2 linked regions of the Lacibacter sediminis genome follow. The main gene of each other region encodes a partner of the protein of the gene in region 2 in a complex. Links are inferred from orthologs where the notes say so. Each region holds a gene or a part of one and is shown on either strand. Other genes may lie near its edges. The genes, in order: hisH and hisF.

The links.
Region 1: the proteins of hisF (region 2) and hisH are in contact, whole or in part, in a crystal structure (PDB 6RU0), measured with the Thermotoga maritima proteins. The link is inferred for Lacibacter sediminis from one-to-one orthologs. Residues at the interface, in WP_004080486.1 of Thermotoga maritima: Met1, Leu2, Ala3, Arg5, Ser40, Glu41, Asp45, Glu46, Ala70, Glu71, Ile73, Asp74, Ile75, Pro76, Phe77, Asp98, Lys99, Ser122, Gln123, Glu161, Thr195, Leu196, Asn247, Arg249, Glu251; in WP_004080484.1 of Thermotoga maritima: Asn15, Arg18, Arg22, Arg117, Leu118, Pro119, His120, Met121, Gly122, Trp123, Asn124, Asn134, Gly135, Tyr136, Tyr138, Val140, Tyr158, Glu180, Lys181, Ser182, Ser183, Lys184, Ile185.

Annotation. Positions count from the first base shown.
Region 1 is NZ_CP060007.1:2,417,281-2,432,567, reverse strand. The notes cover bases 7,767-10,607. They hold hisH (imidazole glycerol phosphate synthase subunit HisH), read right to left. Parts: upstream 9,568-10,607; coding sequence 8,965-9,567; downstream 7,767-8,964. Other genes in these bases: H4075_RS10340 (endonuclease domain-containing protein), read right to left, coding at 10,525-10,607; trpA (tryptophan synthase subunit alpha), read right to left, coding at 9,661-10,431; hisA (1-(5-phosphoribosyl)-5-[(5-phosphoribosylamino)methylideneamino]imidazole-4-carboxamide isomerase), read right to left, coding at 8,247-8,963; H4075_RS10365 (lipopolysaccharide biosynthesis protein), read left to right, coding at 7,767-8,245. Also shown: H4075_RS10395 (endonuclease MutS2), read right to left, coding at 1-960; H4075_RS10390 (DUF1684 domain-containing protein), read left to right, coding at 1,109-1,687; H4075_RS10385 (transmembrane-type terpene cyclase), read right to left, coding at 1,688-2,341; peptide-methionine (S)-S-oxide reductase MsrA, read left to right, coding at 2,611-3,207; H4075_RS10375 (ABC transporter substrate-binding protein), read right to left, coding at 3,296-4,984; H4075_RS10370 (M1 family metallopeptidase), read left to right, coding at 5,024-6,736; more of H4075_RS10365, read left to right, coding at 6,752-7,766; more of H4075_RS10340, read right to left, coding at 10,608-10,920; trpB (tryptophan synthase subunit beta), read right to left, coding at 10,984-12,174; H4075_RS10330 (hypothetical protein), read right to left, coding at 12,261-13,223; H4075_RS10325 (phosphoribosylanthranilate isomerase), read right to left, coding at 13,312-13,944; H4075_RS10320 (phosphoribosylanthranilate isomerase), read right to left, coding at 14,040-14,666; indole-3-glycerol phosphate synthase TrpC, read right to left, coding at 14,656-15,287. UniProt on the Escherichia coli protein: IGPS catalyzes the conversion of PRFAR and glutamine to IGP, AICAR and glutamate. The HisH subunit catalyzes the hydrolysis of glutamine to glutamate and ammonia as part of the synthesis of IGP and AICAR.
Region 2 is NZ_CP060007.1:2,114,034-2,129,246, forward strand. The notes cover bases 8,391-11,157. They hold hisF (imidazole glycerol phosphate synthase subunit HisF), read left to right. Parts: upstream 8,391-9,278; coding sequence 9,279-10,037; downstream 10,038-11,157. Other genes in these bases: H4075_RS09045 (C40 family peptidase), read left to right, coding at 8,462-9,136; hisIE (bifunctional phosphoribosyl-AMP cyclohydrolase/phosphoribosyl-ATP diphosphatase HisIE), read left to right, coding at 10,172-10,774; H4075_RS09060 (TlpA disulfide reductase family protein), read left to right, coding at 10,779-11,157. Outside these bases: H4075_RS09015 (TolC family protein), read right to left, coding at 1-183; H4075_RS09020 (efflux RND transporter permease subunit), read right to left, coding at 170-2,095; H4075_RS09025 (efflux RND transporter permease subunit), read right to left, coding at 2,098-3,387; H4075_RS21675 (heavy metal-binding domain-containing protein), read right to left, coding at 3,476-4,027; H4075_RS09035 (HYC_CC_PP family protein), read right to left, coding at 4,122-4,520; dnaE (DNA polymerase III subunit alpha), read right to left, coding at 4,628-8,260; more of H4075_RS09060, read left to right, coding at 11,158-11,864; H4075_RS09065 (TlpA disulfide reductase family protein), read left to right, coding at 11,872-12,999; H4075_RS09070 (beta-N-acetylhexosaminidase), read right to left, coding at 13,135-14,811; H4075_RS09075 (CocE/NonD family hydrolase), read right to left, coding at 14,856-15,213.

The sequences.
Region 1 (15,287 bases), 300 kb from region 2 along the record:
TTTCTTATTGTACAACAACAACAACGGATGATAGGCTTCTCTTAAGTCGATCACTGCTTTATCCGTCAGCATTGGGAAATTTGCCTGCATATCAACGCCCAGCTTTGCTTTTGCCCTGATGAAATCATATTCACCTAATATGCCGTGATAAGTTGTAAGCAACGATGCATACACAGAAAGTTGCTCCGTTAATTCCCGGAGAATGCGATACACTTCCCTGCGCTCTTCATTTTCCAAACTGAAAATATCATTGTTGAGCTCAATGGTTTCTTCCGGTTCAACAAATACTGTTCTTCTTGTTTCACTTTCGCCATGCAGAATACCTTTCACCTGTCGCTTTTGTTCTGCAAACAATGCCACTACCCTTCTACCGCTTAAAAACGATTCTTCAATATCAGCTACATAACCTTGTTTCTGTAAACGCTTCAACACTTTTTCAAACTCACGACGTAATTCATTTCGCTTTCTGTATAAACTCATGCGAATATTTCCCAGCTCTTCACTCGCATCATCCTTCACCACACCACTGTCGTCCAGTACATCATTGATGAGTTCAAGAATTACTTTTTCGTAGTACGTTCCTTCAATTACTTCTGTTAAAGCAGGGTAAGCCGATCTGCGATCTGCATCAAACCAACGAAAAATACTTTGTGCGTTAATGGCCAGTTTGCGGATCTGCACCAATTGCTCTTCCGTTAACACCGCACCGGGTATTGATAATAATTTCAGTTCACGTGAAAGATTGAGAATATAATCAGTAGGGAAATACTGACCCTGCTGCAGCAACAGCATAAACTCATAACTCTGTTGCAACTCCAGCTTTATATATTCCTTTCGTGTATGGATACGAAGCTCCTGTGCCTTGTTTTTTGCATACTCCGTTTTGCAATGCTCATGTAACAACGCCTTCACTTTATCAAACTCCAGCTGCACGAGGGCCGAATCGGGAAAAAATTTAATCACAGAAAAACCACTTTTATGTTGCCGGCAAAGGTAATTCTATTCAGCGTTCCTTGCGTCGCACTCTTGTACAACAATGCCCGCCGCAGCAACTATCTTCAATGTAGCTTTCCGCCCGGTTTCTTAAATTGCGGTAAATAACTGACTGATGAGATTTTGTTTACTGTTTCTTGCTTTTCTTCCCTGCTTTGCTTTTACACAAACCAGCTATGAGGATTCGCTCAACCTGTTCCTGAAAAAATATGTAGCCGATCATGAAGTGGTAACCGGCAACGATAAGCAAAAGATGAAGTTTTACCCGGTGCAGCAACAGTACCGGATTAACGCTGTTTTTGAGCGAAAAGAAAACAGCCCATGGTTTATGATGAGCACATCTGGCAACACCAAACAACAATACCGAGTGTATGGGATCATCCGTTTCAATATTTATGACACAGCAGTTGCATTGCACATTTATCAATCACGCTCACTCATGAGTTCTGAAAAGTATAAGGAACATTTATTTATACCCTTTACCGATCTCACATCGGGCAGAGAAACTTATGGAGGCGGTCGTTATATTGATCTGAATATTTCTGATATAAGCAACAATACATATGTGATCGATTTCAACAAAGCCTATAATCCCTATTGCGCCTATACAACAGGGTACAATTGCCCTATTCCACCAAAAGAAAACGATTTGGCTGTAGCCATAAAAGCAGGCGAACTGAATTATACGAAATAATTAATTTTTCAACCTGCGGGTTATCAGGTGCAGGTTTAATTTTTTATACCGATCAACAATCATAACGATATAGATCATATCCAACACAAAACATAATACACCAAGAAGCTGCAGGAAATAACTATAGCGCTGGAATAACACAATTGTTGCAGCAAGTGTGCCGGTCATCTTCAAAAATGCAATACCGAACGATTGACCTCGTAGGTCCTGTTGTTTTAGTAACAGATCGATAAAAGAGGCAGACATAAACACATTGATCAGAAAGGCCGAATATGTAATTGCTTTTTCACCAAAATCCAATTGCATTAAATAGAGAAAACTAAAAGCAGAAATTAAGGTGAATAACACAAATGGTATGAAAAAACGACGGTTGGTTTCTTGCCATGCTCTGGCTCCGTACAGGATGAAAGAAGTAAAAATCACAACATCAAAAAAAAACCAAACCCTGTTAACCCATATTTGAATTTCCTGCCCTTGGTTCAAAAAAACAAACGAATACAAAAATTCCCAAAACATATTAAATGCCAATACAATTGCAGGCATTCCGCACATTTTATCTTTAAAAGACCGGTAAATAATCAACAGGTAAACTATGGTCCATGATATACCAAGTGTAGCTAATATGAGTAAAGTAATAACTGTGCTTTTGTCCATTTCTTAAAATCTTATCTGTTATCATTCTTTAATTTGAAGATAGCACAAGAAGATAAAACTTGAAAGGAAACGTTAAAGGCGTTCTAAAATCATTAAATTGTCGTCCGTACTACAGCCAGATGAAAACCTCTGGCACAATTTTGCACGTACATTGCATATTGCAAAAAAACAAGAACGATATGTGGAGCAAATTACTTTTGAGCATTTTGACTGTAACCGGATCGTTTCAATTTTTTTCCTGTGTTACAAGTGAACCGAATAATAAAACTATGAGCGATAATTTATCAAGCGTTGCCTTTGCAGGAAGCACCGGCAATGAAGGAGCAGCTACTGATACTGCCACATTTGGCGCAGGGTGCTTCTGGTGTGTGGAAGCTGTATTTCAACAAGTGGAAGGTGTATTAAAAGTAACCAGCGGTTACTGTGGCGGACATGTTGTGAACCCGACCTACGAGCAGGTGAATACAAAAACCACCGGCCATGCAGAAGTAGCACAGATCATCTTTGATCCCAAGAAAATTTCTTTTGATGAATTGCTGGAAATCTTCTGGCAAACACATGATCCTACAACATTGAACCGCCAGGGAAATGATGTGGGTCCGCAATACCGAAGTGCAGTGTTTTATCACAATGCAGAACAGAAAGCAAAAGCCGAAAAGTATAAAGAAGAACTAAACAAGAGTGGTGCGTTCAGTGCCCCGATTGTTACAACAGTTGAAGCTTACAAAAACTACAGCGAAGCAGAAAACTATCACCAGAATTATTACAACCTCAATAAAAATTCAAATCCTTACTGCTATTATGTAATTAAACCCAAGCTGGATAAGTTTGATAAAGTATTCAAGGATAAGAAGAGAAAAAGTTAAGAAATTAAAGGTACAAGATACAAGTAGAACAAGGCACAAGAAGTAAGGCAACTGAACCTTGTGCCTTGTTATTTTTGCTTGAGCCTGGTTACCTGAGTTTTACCTTTCTTAATTCCAGCCAGTTTAATGCATTTGGTTTAAATCCCTTTACAGCTGGCTGCACGAGATGGATCACCATATCATACCATAACGGTACAATTGGAGCGTCGTTCATCAGCATTTGATCCATTTGCCGGTAGAGTTTGTAACGGACGGAATCGTTTGGTTCTTTTGTTGATTGCTCATACAATGCATCATACGCAGCATTTTTATAACGTGTATAGTTCGGTGGTGCAGGATTTTTTCCATAGAACACACTGAGATAGTTTTCTGCATCAGGATAATCGGCGATCCAGCTTGCACGAAAAAACAGCGCTTCGCTTTTTGATGTTTGGGTAAGCAATAAACTTTTTTGCACCGCTTCCACTTTTACATTCAAACCAATATCCTGCAACTGCCGGGCAATATAACTACCCAGATCAGCATAGATAGGAATCGTCAATAGTTTTATCTCCGGCACATCTTTCATAGAGTTAAAACCAGCCTGCTGCAACAATGTTTTTGCTTTTGCAGGATCATACGAATAACCTTTCACAATCGTTGAATCGAAGCTTGGCAAACCTGTTGGCACAAAGCCACTTTCAGCAGCAGTTCCTATAGAGTTGCGGAGATAAAGCATCATCTTTCTGCGGTCAAATCCATAATTGATCGCCTGCCTTATTGCCTTTAACCGCAATGGAGAATTCTTCACCAACGGATTAGTTGAATCAACCAGTATTCCGATATATTCAATATTGAGATATGGATGTCTATTAAGCACCACTTTATCCTTCCATTCTGCACGCAACTCACCTTTTTTATTCAGCACCTCATCTTTAAACGAAGCATCAATATCATTAATGAAATGAAGGTTCCCCTGCCTGAATTCCATGAACTCACTCGCCTTATTATCAAGAAAACTCACTTTCACACCATCAACATAAGGTAAACTTTCACCTGCACTATCTTTTTCGAAATAATTTTTATTCTTTACAAGAATCAACGCCTGACCTTCTTCCCATGCCTTGAATTGAAAAGGCCCTGTACCGCAGGGATTGCGTCTGAAATCAGGTCCATATTTCTCTACCACTTCTTTTGGCACAATGGAACAATACACATTACTCAGCACACCAAGTATCTGCACAAAAGGTCGCAGCACCGTAATACGGAATGTTGTATCATCAACAGCAGTAAAACCTGTTGCTGCATCAACCCTGTTGTTGAATATCCATGCACCAGGACTTGCTGTACTCTTATCCATCAACCTTTGAAAGCTATAGACCACATCAGCCGCCGTCATCTTTCGTCCTTTTCCATTCGGGAAGGCGCTATGATCATGAAAGAACACATCATCACGTAAATAAAAAGTTACCTGCAGGCGATCATCACTAACAAGCCAGCTTTTTGCCAGCGAAGGAACAATGTTTAGTTGATCATCTGTTTCAACGAGTGTGTTGTATAACTGATGCGTTGCCCAAATGACAGATTGACTTTTGGCAAATGCAGGATCAAGTGAACTGATACCGCTTACTTCATTGTAACGAAAAATATTCTGCTCATTCTTTTTGGCTTTGCCGCAGGAAAGGAGGACTAAAAATGAAAAATGAAGAATGATAAATAAAAAATGAGTAAATGCGCTTACCGGGAGCAATATTTTGCTTACCATTCTTACTTCTCTTTTATTTTTCGCTTTCTGCATAAAGAATTACAGCTAAATTTAGGCTCAAATATAAATCCGGTGCAAAAAAAGAATTTATCAGCTTACCTCAGCTTATTTCTGTTCCTGTTATTTCAATCCGTACTTGTTCAATCGCAATCTTTTCATAATAACGAAAAACTTACGAAACAAGATACATTACGTGGCTCCATAACTCCTGAGCGTGCCTGGTGGAATGTGGTGAAGTATGATTTAGCTGTAACCCCCAACTTTAAGAATTTTACCATTAGTGGCAGCAATACAATTTCCTTTAAATTGGTGAAGAAGAAAGGCAACCGTATGCAGATCGATCTGCAGGATCCATTGGTCATTGATAGTGCTGTCTTAAACGGAGTTCCTGTGAATTTCAGCCGTGACGGACATGCATGGTATATTGAAATGCCCAAACGCAGAATGCCCAAAGTGTTAACTGCCGATAAAGATCTGCATCAACTCTACCTTGTTTATCATGGTGTACCAAAGCCGGCTTTACGTGCTCCCTGGGATGGCGGGGTAGTTTGGAAAAAAGACAAGAACGGAAATCCATGGATCAATGTTGCATGTCAAGGTTTGGGTGCAAGTGTATGGTGGCCATGCAAAGATCACCAAAGCGACGAACCGGATAATGGTGTAAGCATCAGCATAACTGCTCCTGACACGTTGATGAATGTTTCAAACGGAAAATTACAAAACGTAGTGGCAGATGGAAAAGGAAACAAAGTGTGGACATGGGTTGTAACGCAACCTATCAATCTATACAATATAACAATGAACGTAGGCAAGTATGTACATTTCAGCGATACATTGAATGGAGAGAAAGGAAAACTTGATCTTGATTATTATGTTCTCGATTACAATCTTGATAAAGCTAAAAAACAATTTGAACAGGTGAAGCCAATGCTTCGTGCGTTTGAATATTGGTTTGGCCCCTATCCTTTTTATGAGGACGGATACAAACTGGTAGAAAGTAATCATCTTGGCATGGAACACCAAAGTGCCGTTGCTTACGGCAACGAATACATGAATGGTTATAAAGGGAACGATCTCAGTGGTTCTGGCTGGGGATTGAAATTCGATTTCATCATCATTCATGAAAGTGGTCATGAATGGTATGGAAACAACATCAGCAGCAAAGACATTGCCGATATGTGGGTGCATGAAGGTTTTACCAATTACAGCGAAACACTTTACACTGATTATATTTTTGGCACAGAGGCAGGTGATGCTTATGTGCAGGGTGTGCGCAGAAATATCCGTAACGATATTCCGATTGTTGGCAAATACAATGTGAACAAAGAAGGAAGTGGTGATATGTATCCAAAAGCGGCTAATATGATTCATATGGTGCGCCAGATTATTGGCGACAAAAGCAGCTTTCGCATGCTTTTACGTGATATGAATGAGAAATACTACCACAAAACTGTTACAGGCGCAGAGATCGAAGATTTTATTTCGAAACGTACAGGATACAACCTCGATAAAATGTTTGATCAATACCTGCGTACTACCCAGGTACCAACGCTGGAATATTTTCTTACTACAGAAAACAACACACAGTTATTATATTACCGCTGGACGAATTGCGTGAAAGGTTTTAATATGCCTATTCGATTGCCCGGCAACAGCAATCCAAAATATGGTTTGCTGCTGGCTACTGAAAACTGGCAGAAATTCCGTACCAATTTTAAACAAGGTGAAGACATCAGCAAACTGATGGATAAGAACTTTTATGTTACTTATAAAAAAGTAAAATAATATCTTCGGCCACTCATGGGACAAATCAGGAAACAAGCCATTATCTCCAGCATTGTTATTTACATTGGCTTTTTTGTTGGTTTTATCAATACCTGGCTTTTCACCAAAAACGGCATCTTCACTCCCGAAGAATATGCACTTACCCGCTTGTTTTTTGATGTAGGTCAGCTCATGTATGCGGTTGCCAGTCTTGGAACAATATCGGTTATCTACAAATTTTTTCCTTACTACAAAGACAATCTTGATCCAAAAGAAAATGATTTAGCAACGTGGGTACTTGTAACAGTAATTGGCGGTTTCTGTTTGGTAGTGATTGGCGGACTTATTTTTGAACCGTTGATCGTGCAAAAATTTTCCGGTCGCTCGCCTTTGTTTGTTGATTATTACAAGTGGGTATTCCCCTTTGGCTTGGGACTGCTGTTGTTTACCATTCTTGAAACATTAAGTAACAACGCAAGGAAAACCATTTACCCGGCTTTTCTCCGTGAAACAGGGTTCAGGTTAATCACAACCATACTGATTACGTTATACCTTTTCAACTGGCTCAGCTTTGATCTGTTTATTAAAGTATTTTCATTCAGCTTTCTCATTACTGCAATACTACTCGCCATTTCATTGAAGAAGAACGGTCAACTCCATTTTACATTTACGGCAAGTCGTGTAACAAAGAAGTTCAAAGCAAAGATGATCACCCTTGCAGCATTTGTTTTTTCGGGGCAGGTCATTTTTATTTTATCGCAGGTAATGGACAGTATTTTTATTGCGAGCTTAATGGGGCTTGTTCCCACAGGCATCTTTGCTCTCTCTTCCTACATCGCAAATTTAATCCAGATACCGCAACGTAGTATGATCTCCATTACACTTCCTGCTTTATCGCAGGCGTGGAAAGATAAAAACATGCAGGAGATCAACCGTATTTACAAACGATCTTCAATTAATCTCTTAGTTGCTGCACTGTTTATCTTTGGAGGAATATGGCTCAACATTGAAGATGCATTTCGTTTACTGGATATTCAATCACAATACAGTACCGGACTTGCTGTTGTTTTTATTCTCGGCATATCGAGAATTATTGATTCAGGTACAGGGGTAAACTCGCAGATCATAATGACCTCTACACAATGGAAATTTGAATTTCTTACGGGTGTATTGTTATTGTCGATCAGCTTGCCTTTAAACTATGTCTTGATCAAAAAATTTGGTATTGAAGGAAGCGCCTACGCCAACCTTGTTGCTTTCATCATTTACAACGCCGTTCGTTATACATTTTTATGGAAACGTTACAACCTGCAACCGTTCAGTATAAAAACTGTACTTGCACTTGCAACCGGAATCATCGCTTACTTTATCAGTTATTATGCTTTAAATAATATGACAGGCTGGATAGGTATTGTATTGCGCAGCAGTTTATTTGCAACAATATTTACTGCGACTGTATTTGCGCTAAAACTTACACCTGATGCCTTGCAATTAGTGGATGTGGTGAAGAAACGTTTCGGAAGAAAATAACTTAACTGAATTTCTTCAACTCATTCAATGTTACTCTTCCTTCGTAAATGGCTTTACCTACGATTGCTCCATTGCAGCCGATCTCAGCTAATTCATCCAAGTCTTTCATGGAACTTACGCCACCACTTGCAATGAAATGCAGTTGAGGGAATTTCTGAAGGATGTTTTTATAAAGTTCTGTTGATGGGCCTTCGAGACGACCATCTTTGCTTACATCGGTGCAGAAGATCTGCTGCACACCATGATTGATATATTTTTCAATAAAATCGTAGATCCAGATATCTGTTGTTTCTAACCAACCACCCACAGCGATCTTTTCATTCTTTACATCAGCACCCAATAAAAATTTCGCTGCACCAAATTGTTGCAACCAGCTGACAAACTTTGTTTCATCTTTCACCGCAATGCTCCCAACTGTAGCCAATGCTGCACCTGAATTCAAAACAATCTTCACATCTTCTTCCTGCTTAATACCACCACCAAAATCAATTATGAGTGAAGTTTTAGAAGTGATCGTCTCAAGCACTTTCCAGTTCTTGACAGCACCAGCTTTTGCTCCATCGAGATCAACGAGGTGCAAACGCTGCAATCCTGCTCCTTCAAATTCTTTTGCTACTTCTAAAGGATGTTCGTTGTAAATTTTCTTTTGAGCGTAATCACCTTCTGTTAAACGCACACATTTCCCGTCGATGATATCAATGGCTGGTATGATCTGCATACTATTGGTCTAAAAAGTTTTTTAAAATTTGTTCACCCACTTTCGCACTCTTCTCTGTGTGAAACTGTACGCCATAAAAATTATCTTTCTGTACTGCACCTGCATACTCCAATCCATAGTTTGATGTTGCAATACAATATGGATTCATTTCTGCATAATAACTATGTACATAATAGACATAGCTGTGTTCAGGCACATCTTTAAATAGATCAGTCTTTAAATTGTAAATGTCATTCCAGCCCACCTGCGGCACTTTGATCGGAATATCAGGACTGATCTCTTCGCTGCGGAACAATTTCACTTTCGCAGGAATAATACCCAGGCACTCTGTATCATTTTCTTCTGAATGCTCAAACAGCAACTGCATACCCACACAAATACCCAATACCGGTTGCTTCAGTTGTTTAATGATCGCATCCAACCCTTTCTCCTTCAAACTATCCATGGCGCTGCGTGCAGCCCCCACACCGGGAAAGATGACTTTATCAGCAGCAAACAATTCATCCTGATCATCCGTCACTTTTGCATCAACACCCAACCGCTCCAATGCGAACAGCACCGATTGAATATTTCCTGCGTTGTATTTTACAATTGCCAAATTCATAGTAACTTTCTTTTATCATTAGCGACAATAGCTCATCCGGTAGAGTGCGAGTTTCCCAAACTCGAGGTGGCGGGTTCGAGTCCCGTTTGTCGCTCAACCTAACACTCCAGCCAAAAACTGTTTCGTTGCTCCTGCAACATCATTCGTTCCTTCCAATGCTTTAATATAGGCAGTACCAATAATAGCACCATTCGAATTTGCGCAAGCCTTATCAAACGTTTCTTTGTCTTTAATACCAAAACCAACCAACAAAGGATTTTTCAACTGCATCGCTTTTAGTTTTTGCAGATACGCATTTACATCGGTCATATTCTTATTACTTCCTGTTGTGGAAGAAGAAGAAACAGCATATAAAAAACCAGTACTTAAACTGTCTAGCTTTTTAATACGCTCATCACTTGTCTCAGGTGTCACCAGGAAAATAAAATCTAATCCATTTGCTTTGATGATTGAACCATACTCTGTTTCAAATTCATACTCCGGAAGATCAGGTAAGATCAAACCATCAACACCAACCGCTGCCGCATCCTTACAAAAACGTTCAAAGCCATATTGCAATACAGGATTCATGTAACCCATTAAAATGATGGGCACATTAATTTCTTTTCGTGCATCTTTTAATTGGACAAATAACGTTTCGATCGTCATACCGTTTGCTAATGCAATGGTGCTGCTGTGCTGTATCACCGGACCATCTGCCAATGGATCACTATATGGCATACCGAGTTCAATCAGGTCGGCACCGCTTTCCTGTAACGCTTTCATTACTTCAATTGTACTGTTCAACTGAGGATAACCTGCTGTGCAATACACATTGAGAACGTTCTTGCTTTTTCTGTCGAATAATGTTTTAATTCTGCTCATAACCTCATCCGCCCTTCGGGCACCTTCTCCTCGAGGAGAAGGAAGCCAGGCTTTTAGTTTATAATGTTTCTTTTGTACTTATAATCTGGTATTCTATTTCTTATCAGGCATATTCTCAACAAACTCTCTGATCTTTTTCAACACCAAACTCATATCATTTAGCACTTCTTCATTTCTAAATCGAAGCACCATAATTCCCAATTCTTTTAATTCGTACGTTCTTCCCTCGTCGCTTTCCTTTGCGTCTCTGCTATTATGCACTGAGCCATCCACCTCAATCACCAATCTCTTCTCATGACAATAAAAATCAGCAATGAATTTATCAAGCGGATGTTGTCTCCTAAACTTCAGTCCATCCAGTTTTCTGCTTCTCAAGTTCCTCCACAATAAATCCTCTGCAACCGTTTCATTCTTTCGCAAGTCTCTGGCATACTCAAATAACTTCCCAACGGAACCTTTATGCAAATTATCGTTGTGTGAGTCTGACATAAATTTAAATTTCGGAGTGACATTTCTCCCTCTCCTCAAGGAGAGGGTTGGGGTGAGGTCAAGTCAACTCTCCATTACTTTCATATACGTCGCCAAATCCTTATCTCCTCTTCCACTCAAACAAATAATCACCTGGTCGTCTTCTTTAAATTTATAATTATGCAACACTGCAAACGCATGCGCTGTTTCCAACGCCGGAATAATTCCTTCCAGCTTACTGACTTCAAACGCCGCATCCAATGCTTCTTCATCTGTTGCACTTAAAAATACACCCCTACCACTTTCAAATAAATTTGCATGCATCGGACCAATGCCGGGATAATCCAATCCTGCCGAAATACTATGCGGCTCCACCACCTGTCCATCTGCAGTTTGCATCAACAAACTTTTGCTGCCATGCAAAATACCCGGCTTACCAAGTTGTGTTGTTGCTGCACTTAGCCCACTATTCACACCATGACCTGCTGCTTCAACAGCGATCAACTGCACACTCAATTCATCTAAGAAATGATAGAACGCACCGGCTGCATTACTGCCGCCACCCACACATGCCATTACATGCGTTGGCAAATCTTTACCCGTATGCTCTTTTAACTGCCAGCGCATTTCTTCACTGATCACACTTTGAAACTTCGCCACCATATCAGGATAAGGATGCGGACCTACCACACTGCCGATGATATAATGTGTATCGTTCGGATTATTGATCCAGTCACGAATGGCTTCATTCGTTGCATCCTTTAATGTTTTACTGCCGCTTGTTGCAGGCACAACTTTTGCACCCAGCATTTTCATACGGGCCACATTCGGCGCCTGGCGTTCAATATCTTTTTCGCCCATGTACACAATACACTCCACACCTTTCAACGCACACACCGTTGCTGTTGCCACACCATGTTGCCCCGCACCTGTTTCTGCAATAATGCGTTTTTTACCGAGACGTTCAGCCAGCAAAATTTGTCCAACGGTATTATTGATCTTATGCGCACCGGTATGACAAAGATCTTCCCGCTTCAACCAAATGTTGGTATTGAATTGTTTGCTCAACCGCTTTGCATAAAATAACGGCGTGGGACGACCGACATAATCTTTCAGCAACGACCTGAACTCCTTTTGAAAAGCAGCATCGCTCATAATATCGAGGTAACGGCTCTGCAGCTCCTCCACATTCCGATGCAGCATTTCAGGGATATACGCTCCACCGAATTTTCCGTAATAACCTTGCAAAGAAGGTTTTTGATATGTTGTTTCCATCGTTTTATATTTTAATGATACCAGCTTTTGTTTTTCATGGCATCAACTGTTGCGTCGCAATCCCTTCATCGGTTGTGCAAAAAGCATCAATTAAGCTTTCCTATTTTCCGAGGTTGATATTCTATTTTCGGCGGAATCAATAAAGTCCATTGGGCCTCACTGCTTAATCTATTCAAAGCCTTATATAAAGCTCCCAATCCAAAATTTCCCCAGTGTCCATAATCATCAATCTTTTTTACACCTCCTTTATAATTAATTACCAGGTGAGAAGTTCCAGCATCGTAAATATTTTCCATTTCAAAACTATCTTCCAACTTCCAAAGGTTAACCTGGCAAATCAAATTATTTATGCTATCAAATATTCTTTGTTCTAACTGGAATTGATAAATCTTTTTTTTACCCATTTCAAAATCTTCCCTTCGAATGACTCCATTAGCAAACAAAGTAAGATGGCTGTACCGATACGACGATGAAACCCAATTTGAGGAAGTGTAATACTTAATGCTATCAAACCCTTTGTTACATTTACTACCCACATTCACGAACTCCCCTTGATAATAATTAAGCGTATCAAACCGAACAACTTCTTTCCTTTTTTCTTGGAAAAGTCTTGCCAAAATGAAATGATTATCCCCATTCAACAATCTAACAACACTCCCAATAAAATGCTCATATCGTTGCCAAAGATATTTTACATCGTAATTACCCGATGGATTAGATACAATTGCCGTGATATTAAACCCATCGAAATACTTTTGAAACAGCATTCTTTCAGCATAACTAACAACCAAATCCAACTTACCATCATTATTAAAGTCAGTAGTTATTTTTTGTATGCTTTGTATGGAATCAAATATTGAATTCTCGGCAATCTGTTTCTTTTCTTTCAACTCCTTTCCAGTTACAAAATGCACATTCTTATATTGCTTTCCTGTTTGCTGACAAATAAATAGTTTCAACAAAGAATCGTTGGTCAACTCTTCGACTCTTAATTGAGCAACCGCATAATTGGCGTAAAACAAGATCAACAAACAAATAGTCTTTTTCATAATAGTTGTTTATCAAAGCTGATGTCCAAAAACCTTCGTTTACATAGATTCATGCTATGCGCCTCCGTATCTCTGTGTTTCAACCTTGTCATCTCAACTCTCCCACAAACTTCTTCACCAATTCCATATCCTTCACACCGGGCATCGTTTCAAACTTGCTGTTCATATCCAATGCAAAGAGATCCTTCGCTACCTCCTCTTTTACAAATTCTTTGATGGCTGCTGCATCGGTCGGCTCAATGCCACCGCTTAAAAAAAACGGTTTACCGATAGTCAATCCCTTCAGCATATTCCAATCAAACTTCTTTCCTGTTCCCCCATAACCGGCACCCATCGTATCAAACATATACATATCCACCGCTTCCACATAATCTTTGATCTTCCAGGGAATATTATCATCCTCTGTGATACGAAATGCCTTGATCAGCGAAATATAATCACTCACCTTTTCACAGAACTTCGGTGTTTCATCACCATGTAACTGCACCATGTCCAACCCGAAATTCTCCACATGATTAATGATCTCATCATACGACGCATTGACAAACACACCCACCTTGTACACTTTCAGCTTTGCCCGTTTCACCTGCACACCGGTTAAATGTTTCAACACAAACCTTGGTGACTTGTGATAAAAGATCATACCGGCAAATTCAACACCCATCTCGCCCAATTGTTGCATTTGTGCAAGATCCGTCATGCCGCAAACTTTAATTCTCATAAGCTCTGCTTTAAAGGGTTGGTTGTAAACAAAAGCAATCGTTTCGAATGGCCATCTCCAATCCGTAAGACTAGGGCGTCAGACGGCAGAACTCACTATTTCATTCCCAACTTAAACTGCAGCACTAAACTCATATCTTTTTCACCCGGTGCTTTCTCCACTTTGCTGTTAATATCCACGCCATAAAAATCAGGATGCTTGAATGCTTTGATCCGTTTTACATCTTCAATACCGATACCACCACTCAGGAAAAACGGTTTTTCAATTTTGCTTTTTTCAATTACAGCCCAGTCGAATTGTTTGCCTGTGCCACCTTTCTGATTACCACTCTTCGTATCAAACAAATAATAATCACATGCTTCGTCATAAGGCGCTACCAATGCATCAATATCTTTTACTGATTCATCAATATGAAATACTTTGATCACTTCCACATCTTCATTCAGGTCAGAACAAAACTCAGGTGTTTCTTCACCATGCAATTGCACTACATCCAAACCATAATCTTCTATCGCATCAAGGATGTCACTGTAAGAAGGATTTACAAACACACCTACTTTCTTCATGTCGTAATCCGCTTTCTTGATCTCTTTCTTATCCAACTTCCCTTCAACATAACGTGGAGAATCCTTGTCGAAAATAAACCCGACAAAATCAATGTCCAATCCTTCTAACTGTTGTACCTGTTTCAATTGGGTAATACCGCAAACTTTAATATTCATGCTTCTGCTTTTTTAATTGTTGTGTGAATTGTTCAAATGCCTGTCCGGGGTTTTCTTCTTTCATAAAATTCTCACCAATCAAAAATCCCCTGAAGCCGTTTGCTTTGAACAACAATATATTTTCAACGGAACTGATACCGCTCTCTGCTACTTTTATTTTATCTGACGGTATCTGTTTTGCCATCCGCAAGCTACGTTCAATATCCACTTCAAATGTTTTTAGGTTACGGTTGTTGATACCAACGATCTCTGTTTCTTCACAAATATGCTCCAGCTCTTCTTCTGCATGCAGTTCCAGTAACACTTCCAGTCCAAGCGATTTGGCAAATGTCGCCAATCGTTTCACTTCTGCAGGCGTTAAACAGGCAGCGATGAGCAAAATTACATCAGCACCCATTGCTTTTGCTTCCGTAATTTGGTATTCATCAACGATGAAGTCTTTTCTTAAGACAGGAATTTCATTCACCCTTGCTTTCAGCAGATCATCTGTACTGCCACCAAAGAACTCTTCATCAGTCAGCACACTTAAACAGGATGCTCCATTGTTTGTGTAAGCAGTTGTTACATCCACCACATCTGCTTCACCATTTATCACACCTTTTGATGGCGACTGACGTTTGA
Region 2 (15,213 bases):
CGGCATCCAGCTTTTTGCACCTTTTGCAGCTTCATCCATTGAACGGATCTCGTTGTTGTACATTTTTACAACTGGATGCGATACGGTGATGCTGTCAATGATGGCATTGAGTTTCATTGTTTGTGCGTTGCTGTAAAGTGCAACAAGTACAAACATTGCTGTGAGTAGTTTATTCTTTAACATCGATCAATTCAATTTTACCGTTACGTTTTAATTCACGTTCTTTTATCATTTCAAAAATCACCGGGGTGATCAGTAATACATATATGGTGGATGAAATGGTGCCGCCAATTAATGGAATGGTGATGGGCCGCATAATATCACTGCCAACACCTGTTGCCCAAAGGATCGGGATCAAACCAAACAACCCAACAGATACCGTCATCAATTTTGGACGTAAACGTTTTGCAGAACCTTCAATTACATATTCACGAATGATATTGTTGGTGAGCGTTGCTTTACTGTTACCATGTTTGGCTACCATGTTCTGCATGGCTTCGTTGAGATAAATGGTCATCAGCATAGCGGTTTCAATGGCCATTCCAAACAGTGCAATAAAACCAACGGCAACGGCAACTGATAAATTGATACCATAGAAATAAACCATAAAAACTCCGCCAATCAATGCAAACGGAACGGTGATCATGGTGACTGCCGCTTCCTTAAATGAATGATAAGTGAAGTACAACACCATGAAGATGATGATGAGTACAATGGGTAGAATTGTTTTTAAGGTTTGATTGGCACGAATTTGATTTTCCCACTGACCACTCCATTCTAAGAAATAACCTTTGGGTAATTTGGTGATCATCTGGTTCAAGCGTTCCTGCGCTTCTTTCACAGTACTTCCTAAATCTCTTTCACGCACATTGAACAACACCGTGCCTCTCAACATTGCATTTTCAGAATTGATCATCGGCGGCCCGTCGCTCAACTTGATATCTGCCACAGCTTCTAAAGGAATAGGGCCGAAGTCCATTGTTTGCACCTGTAAGCGTTTTAATGCAGTGAGATTGTTACGGAAATCCTGCCCGTATCTTGCATTCACTGAAAAACGTTGACGGCCTTCAACAGTTGTTGTAAGCTTCATACCGCCCAATGCACTTTCAATTACAAGATTTACATCATCGACACTTAAGCCATAGCGACCAATCTCTTCACGCTTTACTTCAATGTCGATGTATTTACCTCCGGTGATCGGTTCAACATAGAGATCTTTTACACCATCAATTCCTTCCAGTTGTTTTTTGATGGTTTGCGCAAATGCATAAATACTGTCGAGATTTTGTCCGTATACTTTTAATCCTACATCGGTGCGTATACCTGTAGACAGCATATTGATACGATTGATGATGGGCTGTGTCCAACCATTTGTAACACCGGGTATTTGCATCTTTGCATTCAGTTCATTGATGATGGCATCTTTCGTCATGTTATCACGCCATTCACTTTTTGGTTTTAAGAGAATGATGGTTTCAATCATGCTGATAGGAGAGTTGTCCGTTGCAGTATTTGCACGACCGGCTTTGCCTAATACATGTTCCACTTCAGGTACAGTGCGAATCAATTTGTCCTGCACCTGCAACAATCGCTTTGCTTCTGAGTTGGAAACATCGGGCAATGTTACCGGCATGAATAGTAATGAGCCCTCATCTAAAGGCGGCATGAATTCAGAACCCAATCTTGTCATCATGATAATGCCAACAGCCAATGCAATGAGATTGACAGCAATGGTTGTTTTACGCCATTTTAAACAGAATTTTAAAACGGGTGTATAGATTTTTTCTAATGTTCTGGTAATTGGATTGGCGCTTTCGGGTTTTAATCTGCCTTTCAAGAAAAAAGAGATCAGCACAGGCATTAATGTAATAGCGAGTACAGCATCGATCAGCAGGATAAATGTTTTAGTCCATGCTAATGGATGAAAGAGTTTGCCTTCCATACCGGTTAATAAAAACACAGGAAGAAATGATGTCACCACAATAATGGTTGAATAAAAAACACCCGGCCCAACCTGTTTCGACGAACGTTCGATGATCTCCATCTTTTCAGCCGCCGTTAATGGATCTTTTTCCCGTTTAAACCACTTTGCCATATTTACGCTTTATCGGTTGATGAAAGTTTTTCTGTTTGTGCTTCGCTGATATGCCTGTATGCATTTTCCACCATCACAATGCCGTCATCCACCACCACGCCAATGGCCAATGCAATACCTGTGAGCGACATGATATTCGATGAGATGCCAAACATTTCAAGGAAAATAAAACCTGCTGCAACTGAAATAGGTAATTGTATAAGGATGATGAGAGCACTTCTCCAATGAAAAAGAAACAGCAGTACAACTATTGATACAGCGATGATCTCTTCGATCAATGTTCCTTTTACTGATTCAACTGCTTCCTGAATCAATGTACTCCTGTCGTAAGAAGTTTTGAAACTTACACCTTCGGGTAATCCCTTTTCCACTTCTTTCATTTTTTCTTTGATGGCTGCAATTACTTTGTTGGCGTTTTCATTGTAGCGCATTACCACAATGCCACCAACCACTTCGCCTTTTCCATCCATATCAAAAATGCCGAGACGCAAATCACCACCCATCTGTACTGAGCCAATATCTTTTACACGAACAGGAATGCCATTGTAATTGGCTAATGCAATGTTTTCTACATCTGTTTTGTTTTTCATATAACCGAGACCACGAATGATGTAAGCCATGTCGGCCATTTCAAATTTTCGTCCGCCCACATCATTGTTGTTGCTCTTCACTTTGTTCATGACATCCATCAGGGAGATGTTGTAGAACTGCAGTTTCACCGGATCGATTACGAGTTGATATTGTTTTTCAAATCCACCAAACGATGCTACCTCAGCAACGCCGGGTACAGTTTGTAAAGCGAATTTGATATACCAATCCTGTAATGCACGTTGTTCACCCAGATCCATCTTTGGTGCATCCAGATGATACCAGTAAATATGACCAACACCTGTGCCATCAGGACCCAGCGAAGGCGTTACACCTTGCGGCAATAAACGTTGAGCAAAATTCAAACGTTCCAACACTCTTGTTCTCGCCCAATAGATATCAACGTTGTCTTCAAAAATCACATACACAAAACTCATCCCGAACATGGAAGAGCCACGGATGTTTTTGATTTTTGGAATTCCCTGCAGATTACTTACTAATGGATACGTTACCTGGTCTTCGATCACCTGCGGGCTACGACCCATCCATTCCGTAAAAACGATCACCTGGTTTTCGCTCAAATCAGGAATAGCATCGATCGGGTTTTTGTTAATGGAGTAAATGCCGTAAGCAAACAGGCCTGCTGCCACCAGCAATACAACAAGCCTGTTTCGCAAGGCCAGCTCAATTAATTTTCGAACCATATTTCTTATTTTTTGTATCCGGCTGAAGTAATGCTATTCAACATTTGTTGCGTCGCACTCTTCAACATTCTGTTCTTTTTTGAACTGATCAATGCTTATGATCTTTCTTCTTCAGATCCATTCCGCATTTGCTGCATTTACCGGGCTTGTTACTTTTAACATCAGCATGCATAGGACATACATAAGTTTTTGCCACTTCTGTTTTTGTTTTCTCTTTTGATTTCACCAGGTCCATTCCGCATTTGCTGCACTTGCCGGGTTTGTCACTTGTAACTTCAGGATGCATGGGGCAGCTGTAAGTTTTCATGACCTCGGTTTTCATTTGTTCTTTTTTCGACATGTTCAGGTCCATACCGCATTTACTGCATTTGCCGGGCTTGTCGCTTGTAACATCTGCATGCATGGGACAGCTGTACGTTTTTGTTACATCTTTCTTCATCTGTTCTTTTTTAGAAAGCTCCAGTTTCATGCCGCAAACCGGACAGTTGCCTGGTTTTTTTGCAGCAACAGAATCATGCATTGGGCAGGTGTATAATGTAGGGTGAGGCCCTTTATCTTTCTTGCCTGCTTTTTCCTGGGCAACTATGTTTACAGAAACGATGGTAAATACTGCCATCAACAGTAATTGAAACGTTTTCATGTTGTTGTTTTTTAAAGTGAAGAATAGAAGCGGTATATATGCAAATACCAATAGCCCGGCAACATGATTGCCCGGCTTATACAAACGAAAAGAATTAAATACGGAATGTGCAGTTGCGGATATAAGCAGCTAATTGCGGACTTCGTGGAGGTGCGTTGCTTAGAGGGAATTGTTCTGTTACAGAAGGAATGACAACGAGGTTGTAAACAGGATGCGATACAGGTATAGCTGTTGCTAATGAAAGTGTAAGTTCAAATGCGGCTGCAGTTTTCTGATCTTTTTCAATTTTTAATTGCTTTTGTTCATCTTTACAGCAGCCGTTCTTGCCCTTACCATCTTTTTCCATCCCGCAATTGTTGCAGGTGTTCTTCTCATCATTGTGGCCAATACTCCAGTCCACCAGTTTATCCATGCAATAATGCATTTGCAACGTGGCTCCGCTGGAGGTGCTGATGTAGAGAAAAGATAATATGGCTACTACGAGCTTTTTCATCTGAAATGCTAAATTACCAACATTTCTTGCGAATCGGTATGAAAATGTACTGACAATAGTCAGTTGGCTTGAATTTTAGAGTTTACTTGTATTAATTTTTACACTGATTATGCATGCACGACAGTTACATTCAATTCGGGTTTATCCAGCAGGAATGCGGCCATCTCATCATTCATTTCAAAGCCTTTCTCTACCGTGTACATGCCCACTTTCCAGTTATCCTTTGGCTCGTATAAATTGAATTTCAGATTGCTCTTGCCGGGATTTTTCTTTACGTTCTTCTCCATAAAGCTTACCATCTCTTCGGTGAGGAAACGTGGTTCAATATCAACAATGAGTTGTTTGGTCATGGTACGTTTTACTGTTTCAAGCAACAGCACCTGGTTGATCTTGAATTCAAAGTCATCGTCTTTGTTCCAGCGTGTTTTAAATACACCTGTCACAAACACAACTGCACCGGGAGTGAAATGATCTTTGAACTTGACGAAGTCTTCACCAAATAAGGCGAACTCTGTATTGCCGGTGTAATCTTCAATCATACAAATGCCAAACTGCTTTCCTGTTTTGGTTACACGTTGGTTATGTGAAGTAACGAGGCCAGCTAAACGAAATGTCTGGAATGGATTTGCATGTAACAGAATGGCTTCTTTAAATTCATTAAAATCACTAAGCGGTGTGATCTTGTAATGTTGCATTTCAAATTTGAAATGATCTAATGGATGTCCGCTGATAAAAATGCCCGTGATCTCTTTTTCATGATCCAGTTTTTCTGTTAATGTCCACTCTTCACAGTTTACAATTTTTGGTGTAGGAATTTCCATCATCATACTTTCACCAAACAAGGTGTTGGTATTGCTTTGCACATTCGCCTGGAAACGGTTGCCGAAGTTGATGATACGTTCCAATGTGTTTACTGTATCACCCGGCATCACATGAAAGTATTGTGCACGATGATATTCTTTGAAGCAATCGAATGCGCCGCCGTACACCAGACTCTCCAGTGATTTTTTATTAACCGTACGTTGGTTGACACGCTTGATAAAATCAAACACATCTTTATATGGTCCTTTCTTTTCACGTTCTTCAATAATACTGTCAATGGCTGCTTCGCCTACGCCTTTTAATCCACCTAATCCAAAACGGATCTCACCGGCTTTGTTCACTGCAAAACCATTTTGTGATTCATTGATATCAGGGCCAAGTACTTTAATGCCCATGCGTTTACACTCTTCCATAAAGAAGGTGATCTTTTCAATGGCACCGGCGTTGTTCAACACCGCACTCATGTATTCGCCGGGATAGTGTGCTTTTAAATAAGCTGTTTGATAAGCTACAAACGCATAACAGGTAGAATGCGATTTATTGAAAGCGTATTGTGCAAACGCTTCCCAATCGGTCCATATTTTTTCCAGTTTATCTGCTGGATGCCCTTTTGCAGTAGCACCATCAATAAACTGTTTTTTCATTTTATCCAGTACTGCTTTTTGCTTTTTACCCATTGCTTTACGCAGTACGTCGGCATCACCTTTACTAAAGCCACCTAATTTTTGTGCAAGCAACATCACCTGTTCCTGGTAGACAGTAATACCATAAGTTTCATTAAGGTATTCTTCCATTTCAGCAAGATCATAGCTGATCGCTTCCTTTCCATGTTTACGATCAATAAAGTTGGGGATGTAGGCAATAGGGCCGGGACGATACAAGGCATTCATCGCAATCAAATCACCAAACTGATCGGGCTTTAACTCACGCAGGTACTTTTGCATACCCACACTTTCAAACTGGAACGTACCAATGGTAGAGCCATGTTGATACAGTTCAAATGTTTTCGTATCATCCAATGGAATATTGTCGATTTCTATTTCTACTCCATGATTTTGTTTGATGAGCTGCAAGGCATTTTTCAAAATGCTCAATGTTTTCAAACCAAGAAAGTCCATCTTGATAACACCTGCATCTTCAATTACACTTCCTTCAATTTGTGTTAACCAGAGTTCAGATTCTTTCGAAGTACAAACAGGGATTAAATCTGTGAGATCTCTTGGTGCAATGATGATACCTGCTGCGTGAATACCTGTGTTTCGAACAGACCCTTCTAAAATTTCTGCTTCATGCAAAATTCTCGAAGGCAAATCATCGCCGGCATAAACCTGCCTGATCTTTTTCACCATTTCCAACTCATCAGGACCAAAGGCTTCCTTCTCTGCTAAACTTTTTTCGCCGGTGAACGGTGCATGTAACACTCTCTTCAACGAAACACCTGGACGTTCGGGAACCAGCTTCGATAAAGCACGGCTCTCAGCCAATGGCAGATCCATTACACGGGCAACATCGGCAATACTACTCTTCGCTGCCATGGTGCCATAAGTGATGATCTGCGCCACCTGCGCTTTACCATATTTATCAACGACGTAATCAATTACTTTTTGTCTTCCTTCGTCATCAAAGTCCGTATCAATATCCGGCATTGATTTACGATCAGGATTCAAGAAACGCTCAAACAGTAGATTGTATTTAATAGGGTCGATGTTCGTGATGCCGATACAATAAGCCACCACACTTCCTGCAGCTGAACCACGACCAGGCCCAACAAACACACCCATATCACGACCGGCTTTAATGAAATCACTAACGATCAAAAAGTAACCGGCAAAGCCCATTGTTTTAATGGTGAACAATTCAAAGTCTATACGTTCTCTTGTGGTTTCTTCTATTTCATGATAACGTTCTTTTGCACCGATATAAGTAAGATGTTTCAGAAACTCCCATTGATTCAGGTTGGCATCATCATGCACCTGGAATTCTTTTGGAATAGGGAAGGCCGGAAGCAGAATATCTTTCTTCAGATTAAGTACTTCGATCTTATCAACGATCTCATTGGTATTGTCGATGGCTTCGGGCACATCTTCAAATACCTTTTTCATTTCTGCAGTAGTCTTGAAATAAAATTGATCATTGGGAAACGCAAAGCGTTTGTTCTTCACATTCACATCATCATCAGAAAATTCACGCAGGGCAGGAGTGCTTTGTTTTTCGCCGGTGTTGATACACAACAAAATATCATGCGCATTGAAATCGGTTTGATCCACATAATGCGAATCGTTACTTGCAATAACTTTTACATCATACTTCTTTGCAAACTTCAACAGCACCGCATTCACTTTATCCTGCTCGGTCATGCCGTGGCGCTGTATTTCTACATAATAATCTTTCTGGAAAATATTCAGCCACCACTTGAATTCGTTCTCTGCATCTTCTTCACTTTTATTCAGGATCATTTGTGGCACCATGGCACCAAGACAACAGGTGGTTGCAATTAATCCTTCGTGGTATTTATGAATGAGTTCTTTATCAATACGTGGATACTTGCTGTACATGCCTTCTATAAAACCAAGCGATGTAAGTTTTACAAGATTTTTATAGCCCTGTTCATTCTTAGCCAGCAATACCTGGTGATAACGATGATCCCGCTGTTCTTTGCTGAAGGTTTTTATATGCCTGTTTTCGGTTAAATAAAATTCGCAACCAACAACGGGTTTTACTTTCAAAGAACCATCTTCATTTTTATGCTTGTAAGCTTCGGCCACAAACTGGAAGGCTCCAAACATATTACCATGATCGGTGATGGCCAACGCCGGCATACCATCAGTAATGGCTTTATTGTATAATGAACCGATGGAAGCGGCTCCATCGAGCAGAGAATATTGCGTGTGAACGTGTAAATGGGAAAATTTAGTCATAGTCAGGCGTCAAATTTCGTTGTTCTCAATCGAAAAAAAGCGAATAAGAAATCCACAAAATGAACGTTTTAGATAAAACAACGGGTGAAAATTTGTCAGCAATCCCTCAATAGCTATCTTTAACGGATAGACGATTTGGCTCGTTTCTTGATGAAAAGGGGCTGCGTCGCTACTTTTGCGCCGTTGGATAAATTCAATACCATGATTAGACATTTGCTTACATATCTGTCTGCCATATTACTGCTCACCAGTTGCAGTACGGTAAAGAATGCGTTTCAGCCGAAACAGTCTTCAACCGCATCCGCAACAGTTGAAGAAAAAAATGAAGTGCGACCTGAATACAAACGTGTACGCACAAGTTCTTCTACATCAACTCCGCAATCAAGTATTTTTCAAACAAAGGATGTTGCTTCTTACAGCTCATCACTCGAATTATTTTCGCTCTCACAGTTCAAATATGCCATCCGTTTAGATGTGCCGGTTGAAACAATCCAGAACAAATCATTATACGAGTTGATCGATAACTGGTGGGGTACGCCTTACCGTTTAGGCGGCACTACACAGAAAGGGATCGACTGTTCTGCTTTTGTACAAACATTGATGATGGGTGTTTTTGCTATGCAGTTACCACGCACGGCCCGTGAACAGAAAGAGATGGCTTCGTGGATACCAATGGATGATCTGAAGGAAGGTGATCTGATATTCTTCAATACACGTGGTGGTGTGTCGCATGTAGGCGTGTACCTGCATAACAATAAGTTTGTGCATGCATCCACATCGGGTGGGGTTATGATCAGCGATCTGAATGAAACCTACTGGAGCCGGAAGTTGCTGGGAGCAGGGCGGGTATTACAAAATAGTTCACCCAAACCATAAACATTATCTTTGTAACGAACCTGGCTTCAACTTGACTTGAAGCCTTTTTTATTTGAACAAATAGATATTCCATATTTAAATACAGGTTGATGAAATTTCACAGACTGTTGGAAATATGGCATACCTCGCCCAGATTTAATATATGTTGACGAAACGCATTATTCCCTGTTTAGATATTAAAGATGGCCGCACGGTAAAGGGCACCAACTTTGTTGACCTGCGTGATGCCGGCGATCCTGTTGAACTGGGTGCCTTGTACGCCCAACAGGGTGCAGATGAACTGGTGTTTCTTGATATCACCGCTACAGTTGAGAAACGCAAAACCTTAAGCGAATTGGTAAAGCGTATTGCACGTCATGTGAACATCCCATTTACAGTTGGCGGTGGCATCAGCACTGTGGAAGATATGAGCGTACTGCTCAATTCCGGTGCTGATAAAGTGAGTGTAAATACAGCGGCTTTTAAAAATCCTCAACTCATCAATGATATTGCATTGGCTGCAGGCAGTCAATGTTGTGTACTGGCAATCGATACCAAGAAAGAGGAAGACGGCGAATGGTATGTGTACCTGAATGGTGGCAGAACCAAAACCGAGATGAAATGTATTGATTGGGCCAGGCAGGGTGTTGATCTGGGTGCAGGTGAAATTCTGCTCACCAGTATGAACAACGATGGCACCAAGCAGGGTTTTGCATTGGATATTACTAAGAAACTGTCGGTTGAGTTACCAATTCCGGTAATTGCCAGCGGTGGTGCCGGAACAATGCAGCATTTTGCAGATGTTTTTGAACTGGCTTACGCTGATGCAGGATTAGCTGCAAGTATTTTTCATTTTAAAGAAATTGAAATTGCTGACCTGAAAACATACTTGAAGGAGAGAAATGTTGCGGTAAGGATTTAGCTTTGCGGAGCAAGACAATAGAGATACAGATAACACGGGTAAATGCGGATTAAACGGATTTGATTTAGATCAGTAATATCTTTTCAATCGGCGCTATTAGTGTTTCAATCAAATAAATAATAAAAATCAACACGTTGAAACCAGATTTTTCGAAATACCACGATGGACTGTTACCGGCCATCATCCAGGATTATAAAACCAGTAAAGTATTGATGCTTGGTTTTATGAATAACGAAGCATTTATTAAAACCGAAGAAAGCGGCAAGGTGACATTTTATAGCCGCAGTAAGCAACGACTTTGGACAAAGGGCGAAGAAAGCGGCAACTTTTTAACCGTAAAACAGGTGTTGCTCGATTGCGACCAGGATACCTTGTTGATCAAAGCTGAGCCGGCTGGTCCAACCTGCCATACGGGTGCCGATACCTGCTGGAGCGAAAAAAATCACAGCGACGACTTTTTATCGTATTTAGAAGAGATCATCGAATTGCGCCGGAAAAGTACGGACGGTAAAAGCTATGTAAAAAGCTTATTCGATAAAGGCATCAATAAAATTGCACAGAAGGTGGGGGAAGAAGCAACCGAAATTATTATTGAAGCAAAAGATAATAATGAGGAGCTTTTCTTAAACGAAGGAGCAGATCTGCTCTTCCATTTTATCGTTTTATTAAGGGCGAAAAATGTTTCTTTGCAGGATGTGATCTACGTTTTAAAACAGCGTCATTCTCATTCAGATTAATACTATGAAATCTATTTTAACGATATGTTTGTCGCTTGTGTTTGCGCTGCAACTGCAGGCACAGCAATCCTTTCAGATCAAGGGAGCCATCAGAGGTGCCAAAGAAAATGCAAAGGTGAGTTTGCGTATGGATGGTCAGGATACCGAAGCACTTGCTGAATCAACAGTTAAGAACGGCAAGTTTGAACTGAAAGGCAACATCACCGAAACAGCACTCTATGTGTTGAGTGTTGAAGGTGGTAAACAGAACCTTGGAATTTTCCTTGATCCGTCTGTTGTAACCATAAATGCCCATGTTGATTCTTTACAAAAAGCTGTGGTAAATGGATCAAAAACGAATTATGATTTTGTACGTTTCCGTCAGCAGTTCGACCCTTATTTTATGAAGCTTGATGGTTATGGTAAGCAATTGCAAAACCCGGCCATGCAAAGCAAACAGGATTCTATTTACAATCTTGTGCGTAATCTTGTAACCGAGATCAACAGCACAGCTGATGCTTATATTCAGAAAAATAATCAATCGCCTGTAACACCTTTGTTGTTGTATGTGATCTATAGTGTGTTTCAGCAGCCTGATGTGTTAGACTCTAACTATGCAAAGCTTTCTGAAGTGGCGCAAAAGAGTTTTTATGGTCGCATGGTGGGTGGCATTGTAAAAGAAAATAAGATCGGTGCTATTGGTACCGAAGCCATTGACTTTACACAAGCTGATACATCGGGTAATCCAATATCACTTCAATCGTTTCGTGGCAAATATGTATTGGTTGATTTTTGGGCGAGTTGGTGTGGCCCTTGCCGCATGGAGAATCCAAATCTTGTTGCTGCATACAACAAATTCAAGGCAAAAAATTTTACGGTGTTAGGGGTTTCACTTGACCGTGACCGCAGCAAGTGGCTGGAAGCAATTGCACAGGATGGCCTTGCATGGACACATGTAAGCGATCTGAAATTCTGGAGTAACGAAGCAGCACGTATTTATAAGATCACGTCTATACCACAAAACCTGTTGATCGGCCCCGATGGAATGATCATTGGTAAAAATCTACGTGGAGAAGAACTTCAGGTACGATTAGAAGAATTGTTCAAATAAAGTAAGCATGAAAAAATTGTTGACAGTTGTGCTTGTATTTGCTTTTGTAAATGCAACAGCACAAGAAAAAAAATTTACTGTAACAGGTACTTTGCCGCCTGCAACGAAGAAGTACAATGTATTGCTGAGCTGGAATAACGGCAACGGAGCCGAAGAAGCAAAAGTGGAAAACGGAAAGTTCACCATCAGTGGTGAGATTGACGAACCTGTAATGGCCACATTGATGTTGCAGGAAGCAAATCCACCGGCAGGTAAAGGATTTGACATGACGGAATACCGCCGCAGCAACCTTACTCTTTTTCTTGATGAAGGAACCATCACCATTGTTTCAAAAACATGGTTGAGCGAAGCCGAAGTAAAAGGCTCAGCTATTGTAAATGATTATTACAAATACCAACAGCAAACAAAAGGGTTAAAAGAACTGGAAGATAAGATTGGTGATGTTTATTATGAATATAACAAAGCGAAGAACAGCACAGCTGCCAATCAGTTGATGGAAATGTTCAAGGTTCACCAGGAACTGATCCACGCAGAACAGTTGAAGTTTGTAAAAAACAATCCGTCTTCACCTGTTTCTTTGTACATGGCGGAGCAGGCTCTGGGTTTTGATATGGATGCAGCGAAAGGAGAGCCATTATATTTATTGCTGAATGAAAACCTGCGTAGTTCGGGGAAAGGGAAGCGTTTACAGGAAATGATCAATGTTGGAAAGAAATCGATGGTTGGCGTAGTAGCTGCCGATTTTACACAACCAACTGCTGATGGAAAGAACATTTCACTCTCATCGTTTCGTGGTAAATATTTATTGGTTGATTTCTGGGCAAGCTGGTGTGGTCCCTGTCGGGCGGAAAGTCCAAACCTCGTGAAGGCATACGAAAAGTATAAGCCAAAGAACTTTGAAATTTTTGGCGTTTCACTCGATCAAAGTAAAGACAAATGGTTAAAAGCAGTTAAAGATGATAAGTATACCTGGCCGCAAGTGGGTGATATGAAAGGATGGGAAAATGCAGCCTCACAGCAGTTTGGCATTTTAGGTATTCCGTTTAATATGCTGCTTGATCCAAACGGTGTGGTGATAGCAAGAAATTTAAGAGGCGAAGCGTTGGAGAAGAAGCTGGAAGAAATATTGAAGTAAAGAGACAAGACGCAAGAAAGAAACTCAAGAAACAAGTTACAAGTATAAGAAAAGCCGGTGTTCAAAATGAACACCGGCTTTTCTCTTGTGCCTTGAACCTTGAATCTTGTTCCTTGGTTCTTGTGCCTTACAATTTTATTTTTTTGCTTCCACAGTTGATTTCGGATCAAAGTATGCTTTACTGTAATTGGCTCCCCATAGGTCATAACGTTTAAACTGAACAAGCAAACGTTTTTCAAAATCGGCAGCATTACGTTTTTCTTTTGCTGTCCATAATACTTCACTCAATGCAGCCATGCGGGGGAAGATCATGTATTCAATTTTACTGCTGTTGTTCATGTATTCGGTCCATACATTGGCTTGCGCACCACGTACATATTTCGCCTGCGACTCAGGTAATTCTTTTGGAATTGGCTCATACGTATATACTTTTTGTACAGTTGTAAAACCTCCAATGGTTACTGAATCTTCATTTGCAGTTTGTTTATGATCGAAATACATGTGACTGCCCGGTGTCATGATAACATAATGATTTTCTTTTGCAGCAGCAATACCGCCCGCTTCACCACGCCAGCTCATCACCTGTGCATTTGGTGCAAGTCCGCCTTCCAGAATTTCATCCCAACCAATAATTGTTTTACCCTTGGCGTTGAGGTATTTTTCAATACGCTGAATAAAATAACTCTGCAGTTCGTGTTCATCCTTCAGCTTCAGTTCTTTCATGCGCTTCTGGCAATTAGGGCATTGTTTCCAATGTGTTTTCGGACACTCATCGCCACCAATATGCACATATTTCGAAGGGAAAAGTGAGATCGTTTCATCCAATACATTTTCAAGGAACTTGAATGTTTCATCTTTACCTGCACAAAACACATCATCAAACACGCCCCATGTTTCCTGCACAAATTTCACACGGCCCTTTTGTGCCTCCTGTACTGTTTTCAACGAAACCATATTTAACGGAATTTCTGTTGTCCTGTTGGGGAAACAACTTAATGACGGGTAAGCAGCAATCGCTGCACTGCCATGCCCCGGCATTTCAATTTCCGGAATAACTTCTACAAAACGGCTTTTTGCATAAGCCACCACTTCTTTAATTTCTTCCTGTGTATAATAGCCGTCATGAGGTTTATTGTCGTTGCCTTTTCCGGGGTAACGACCAATGATGGTACCATTGCGTTTGCTGCCAATATTCGTAAGCTCAGGGTATTTCTTGATCTCAATACGCCATCCCTGGTCTTCCGTTAAATGCCAATGGAAAACATTGATCTTATGCAAAGCGAGATAGTCGATATATTTTTTTACAAATGATACCGGAGCAAAATGACGACCCACATCGAGATGCATACCACGGTAATCGAAACGGGCTTTATCAAATATCTTCACAAAAGGAATTGCAGCAGTTCCGTTTTGTTGAACAGGCAATAATTGAATGAGTGATTGTACTGCATGAAAAGCAGATTCATCAAAATTTGCTTCGATGCGGACACCGCTCTTACTTACGTTTAAACGATAAGCTAATGCACCACCTGTAGGCATGCGTGTTGAAGAAAAAACAATATCAGCCTTGCTGCCTTTTGCCTGCACAGCTTCGATGTTGTAATACTTTTTTAAGTATTCTGTTAGATAGTTGGTAACTGCATTTGCGCCATCACCATCAGGGAAATTGCTGCTCCAGGTAATCTTTTGTTTTAACGTGTACGTTCCTTTTTCAGGTTGTTTCATTTCGTATGGCTGCGGAATAATACTAATTTCCTGCGCCGAAACAATAAGCGAACAACTGACAAACATGATCGATAAAAACCTTTTCATCTGCTGGTTTGATTTTGTTTAGGGGTTATAAATAATGACTGAATTTATTTTAAAACAGGTAACACAATGTTTGATCCGTTCTTTGCATCGTGCCATATTTTGATGGTACTTTTGATGTAATCTTTTGCATTTGCTTCGTAAATATTTACAAACTGCTGCGGGTTACGATCTACTAACGGGAACCAACTGCTTTGAATCTGAATCATAATGCGATGCCCTTTTTTGAATGTGTGTGCCACATCAGGTAATTCAAATTTCACCTTCTCAACTTTGTTTGGAGTAAAAGCAGCTGGTGTTTCAAAACTGTTACGAAAGCGTCCACGCATTACTTCGCCACGCACCAACATCTGATAATCGCCCATTGGATAACTTCCGCCACCTAAGCGACCTGCTGCTGATGCA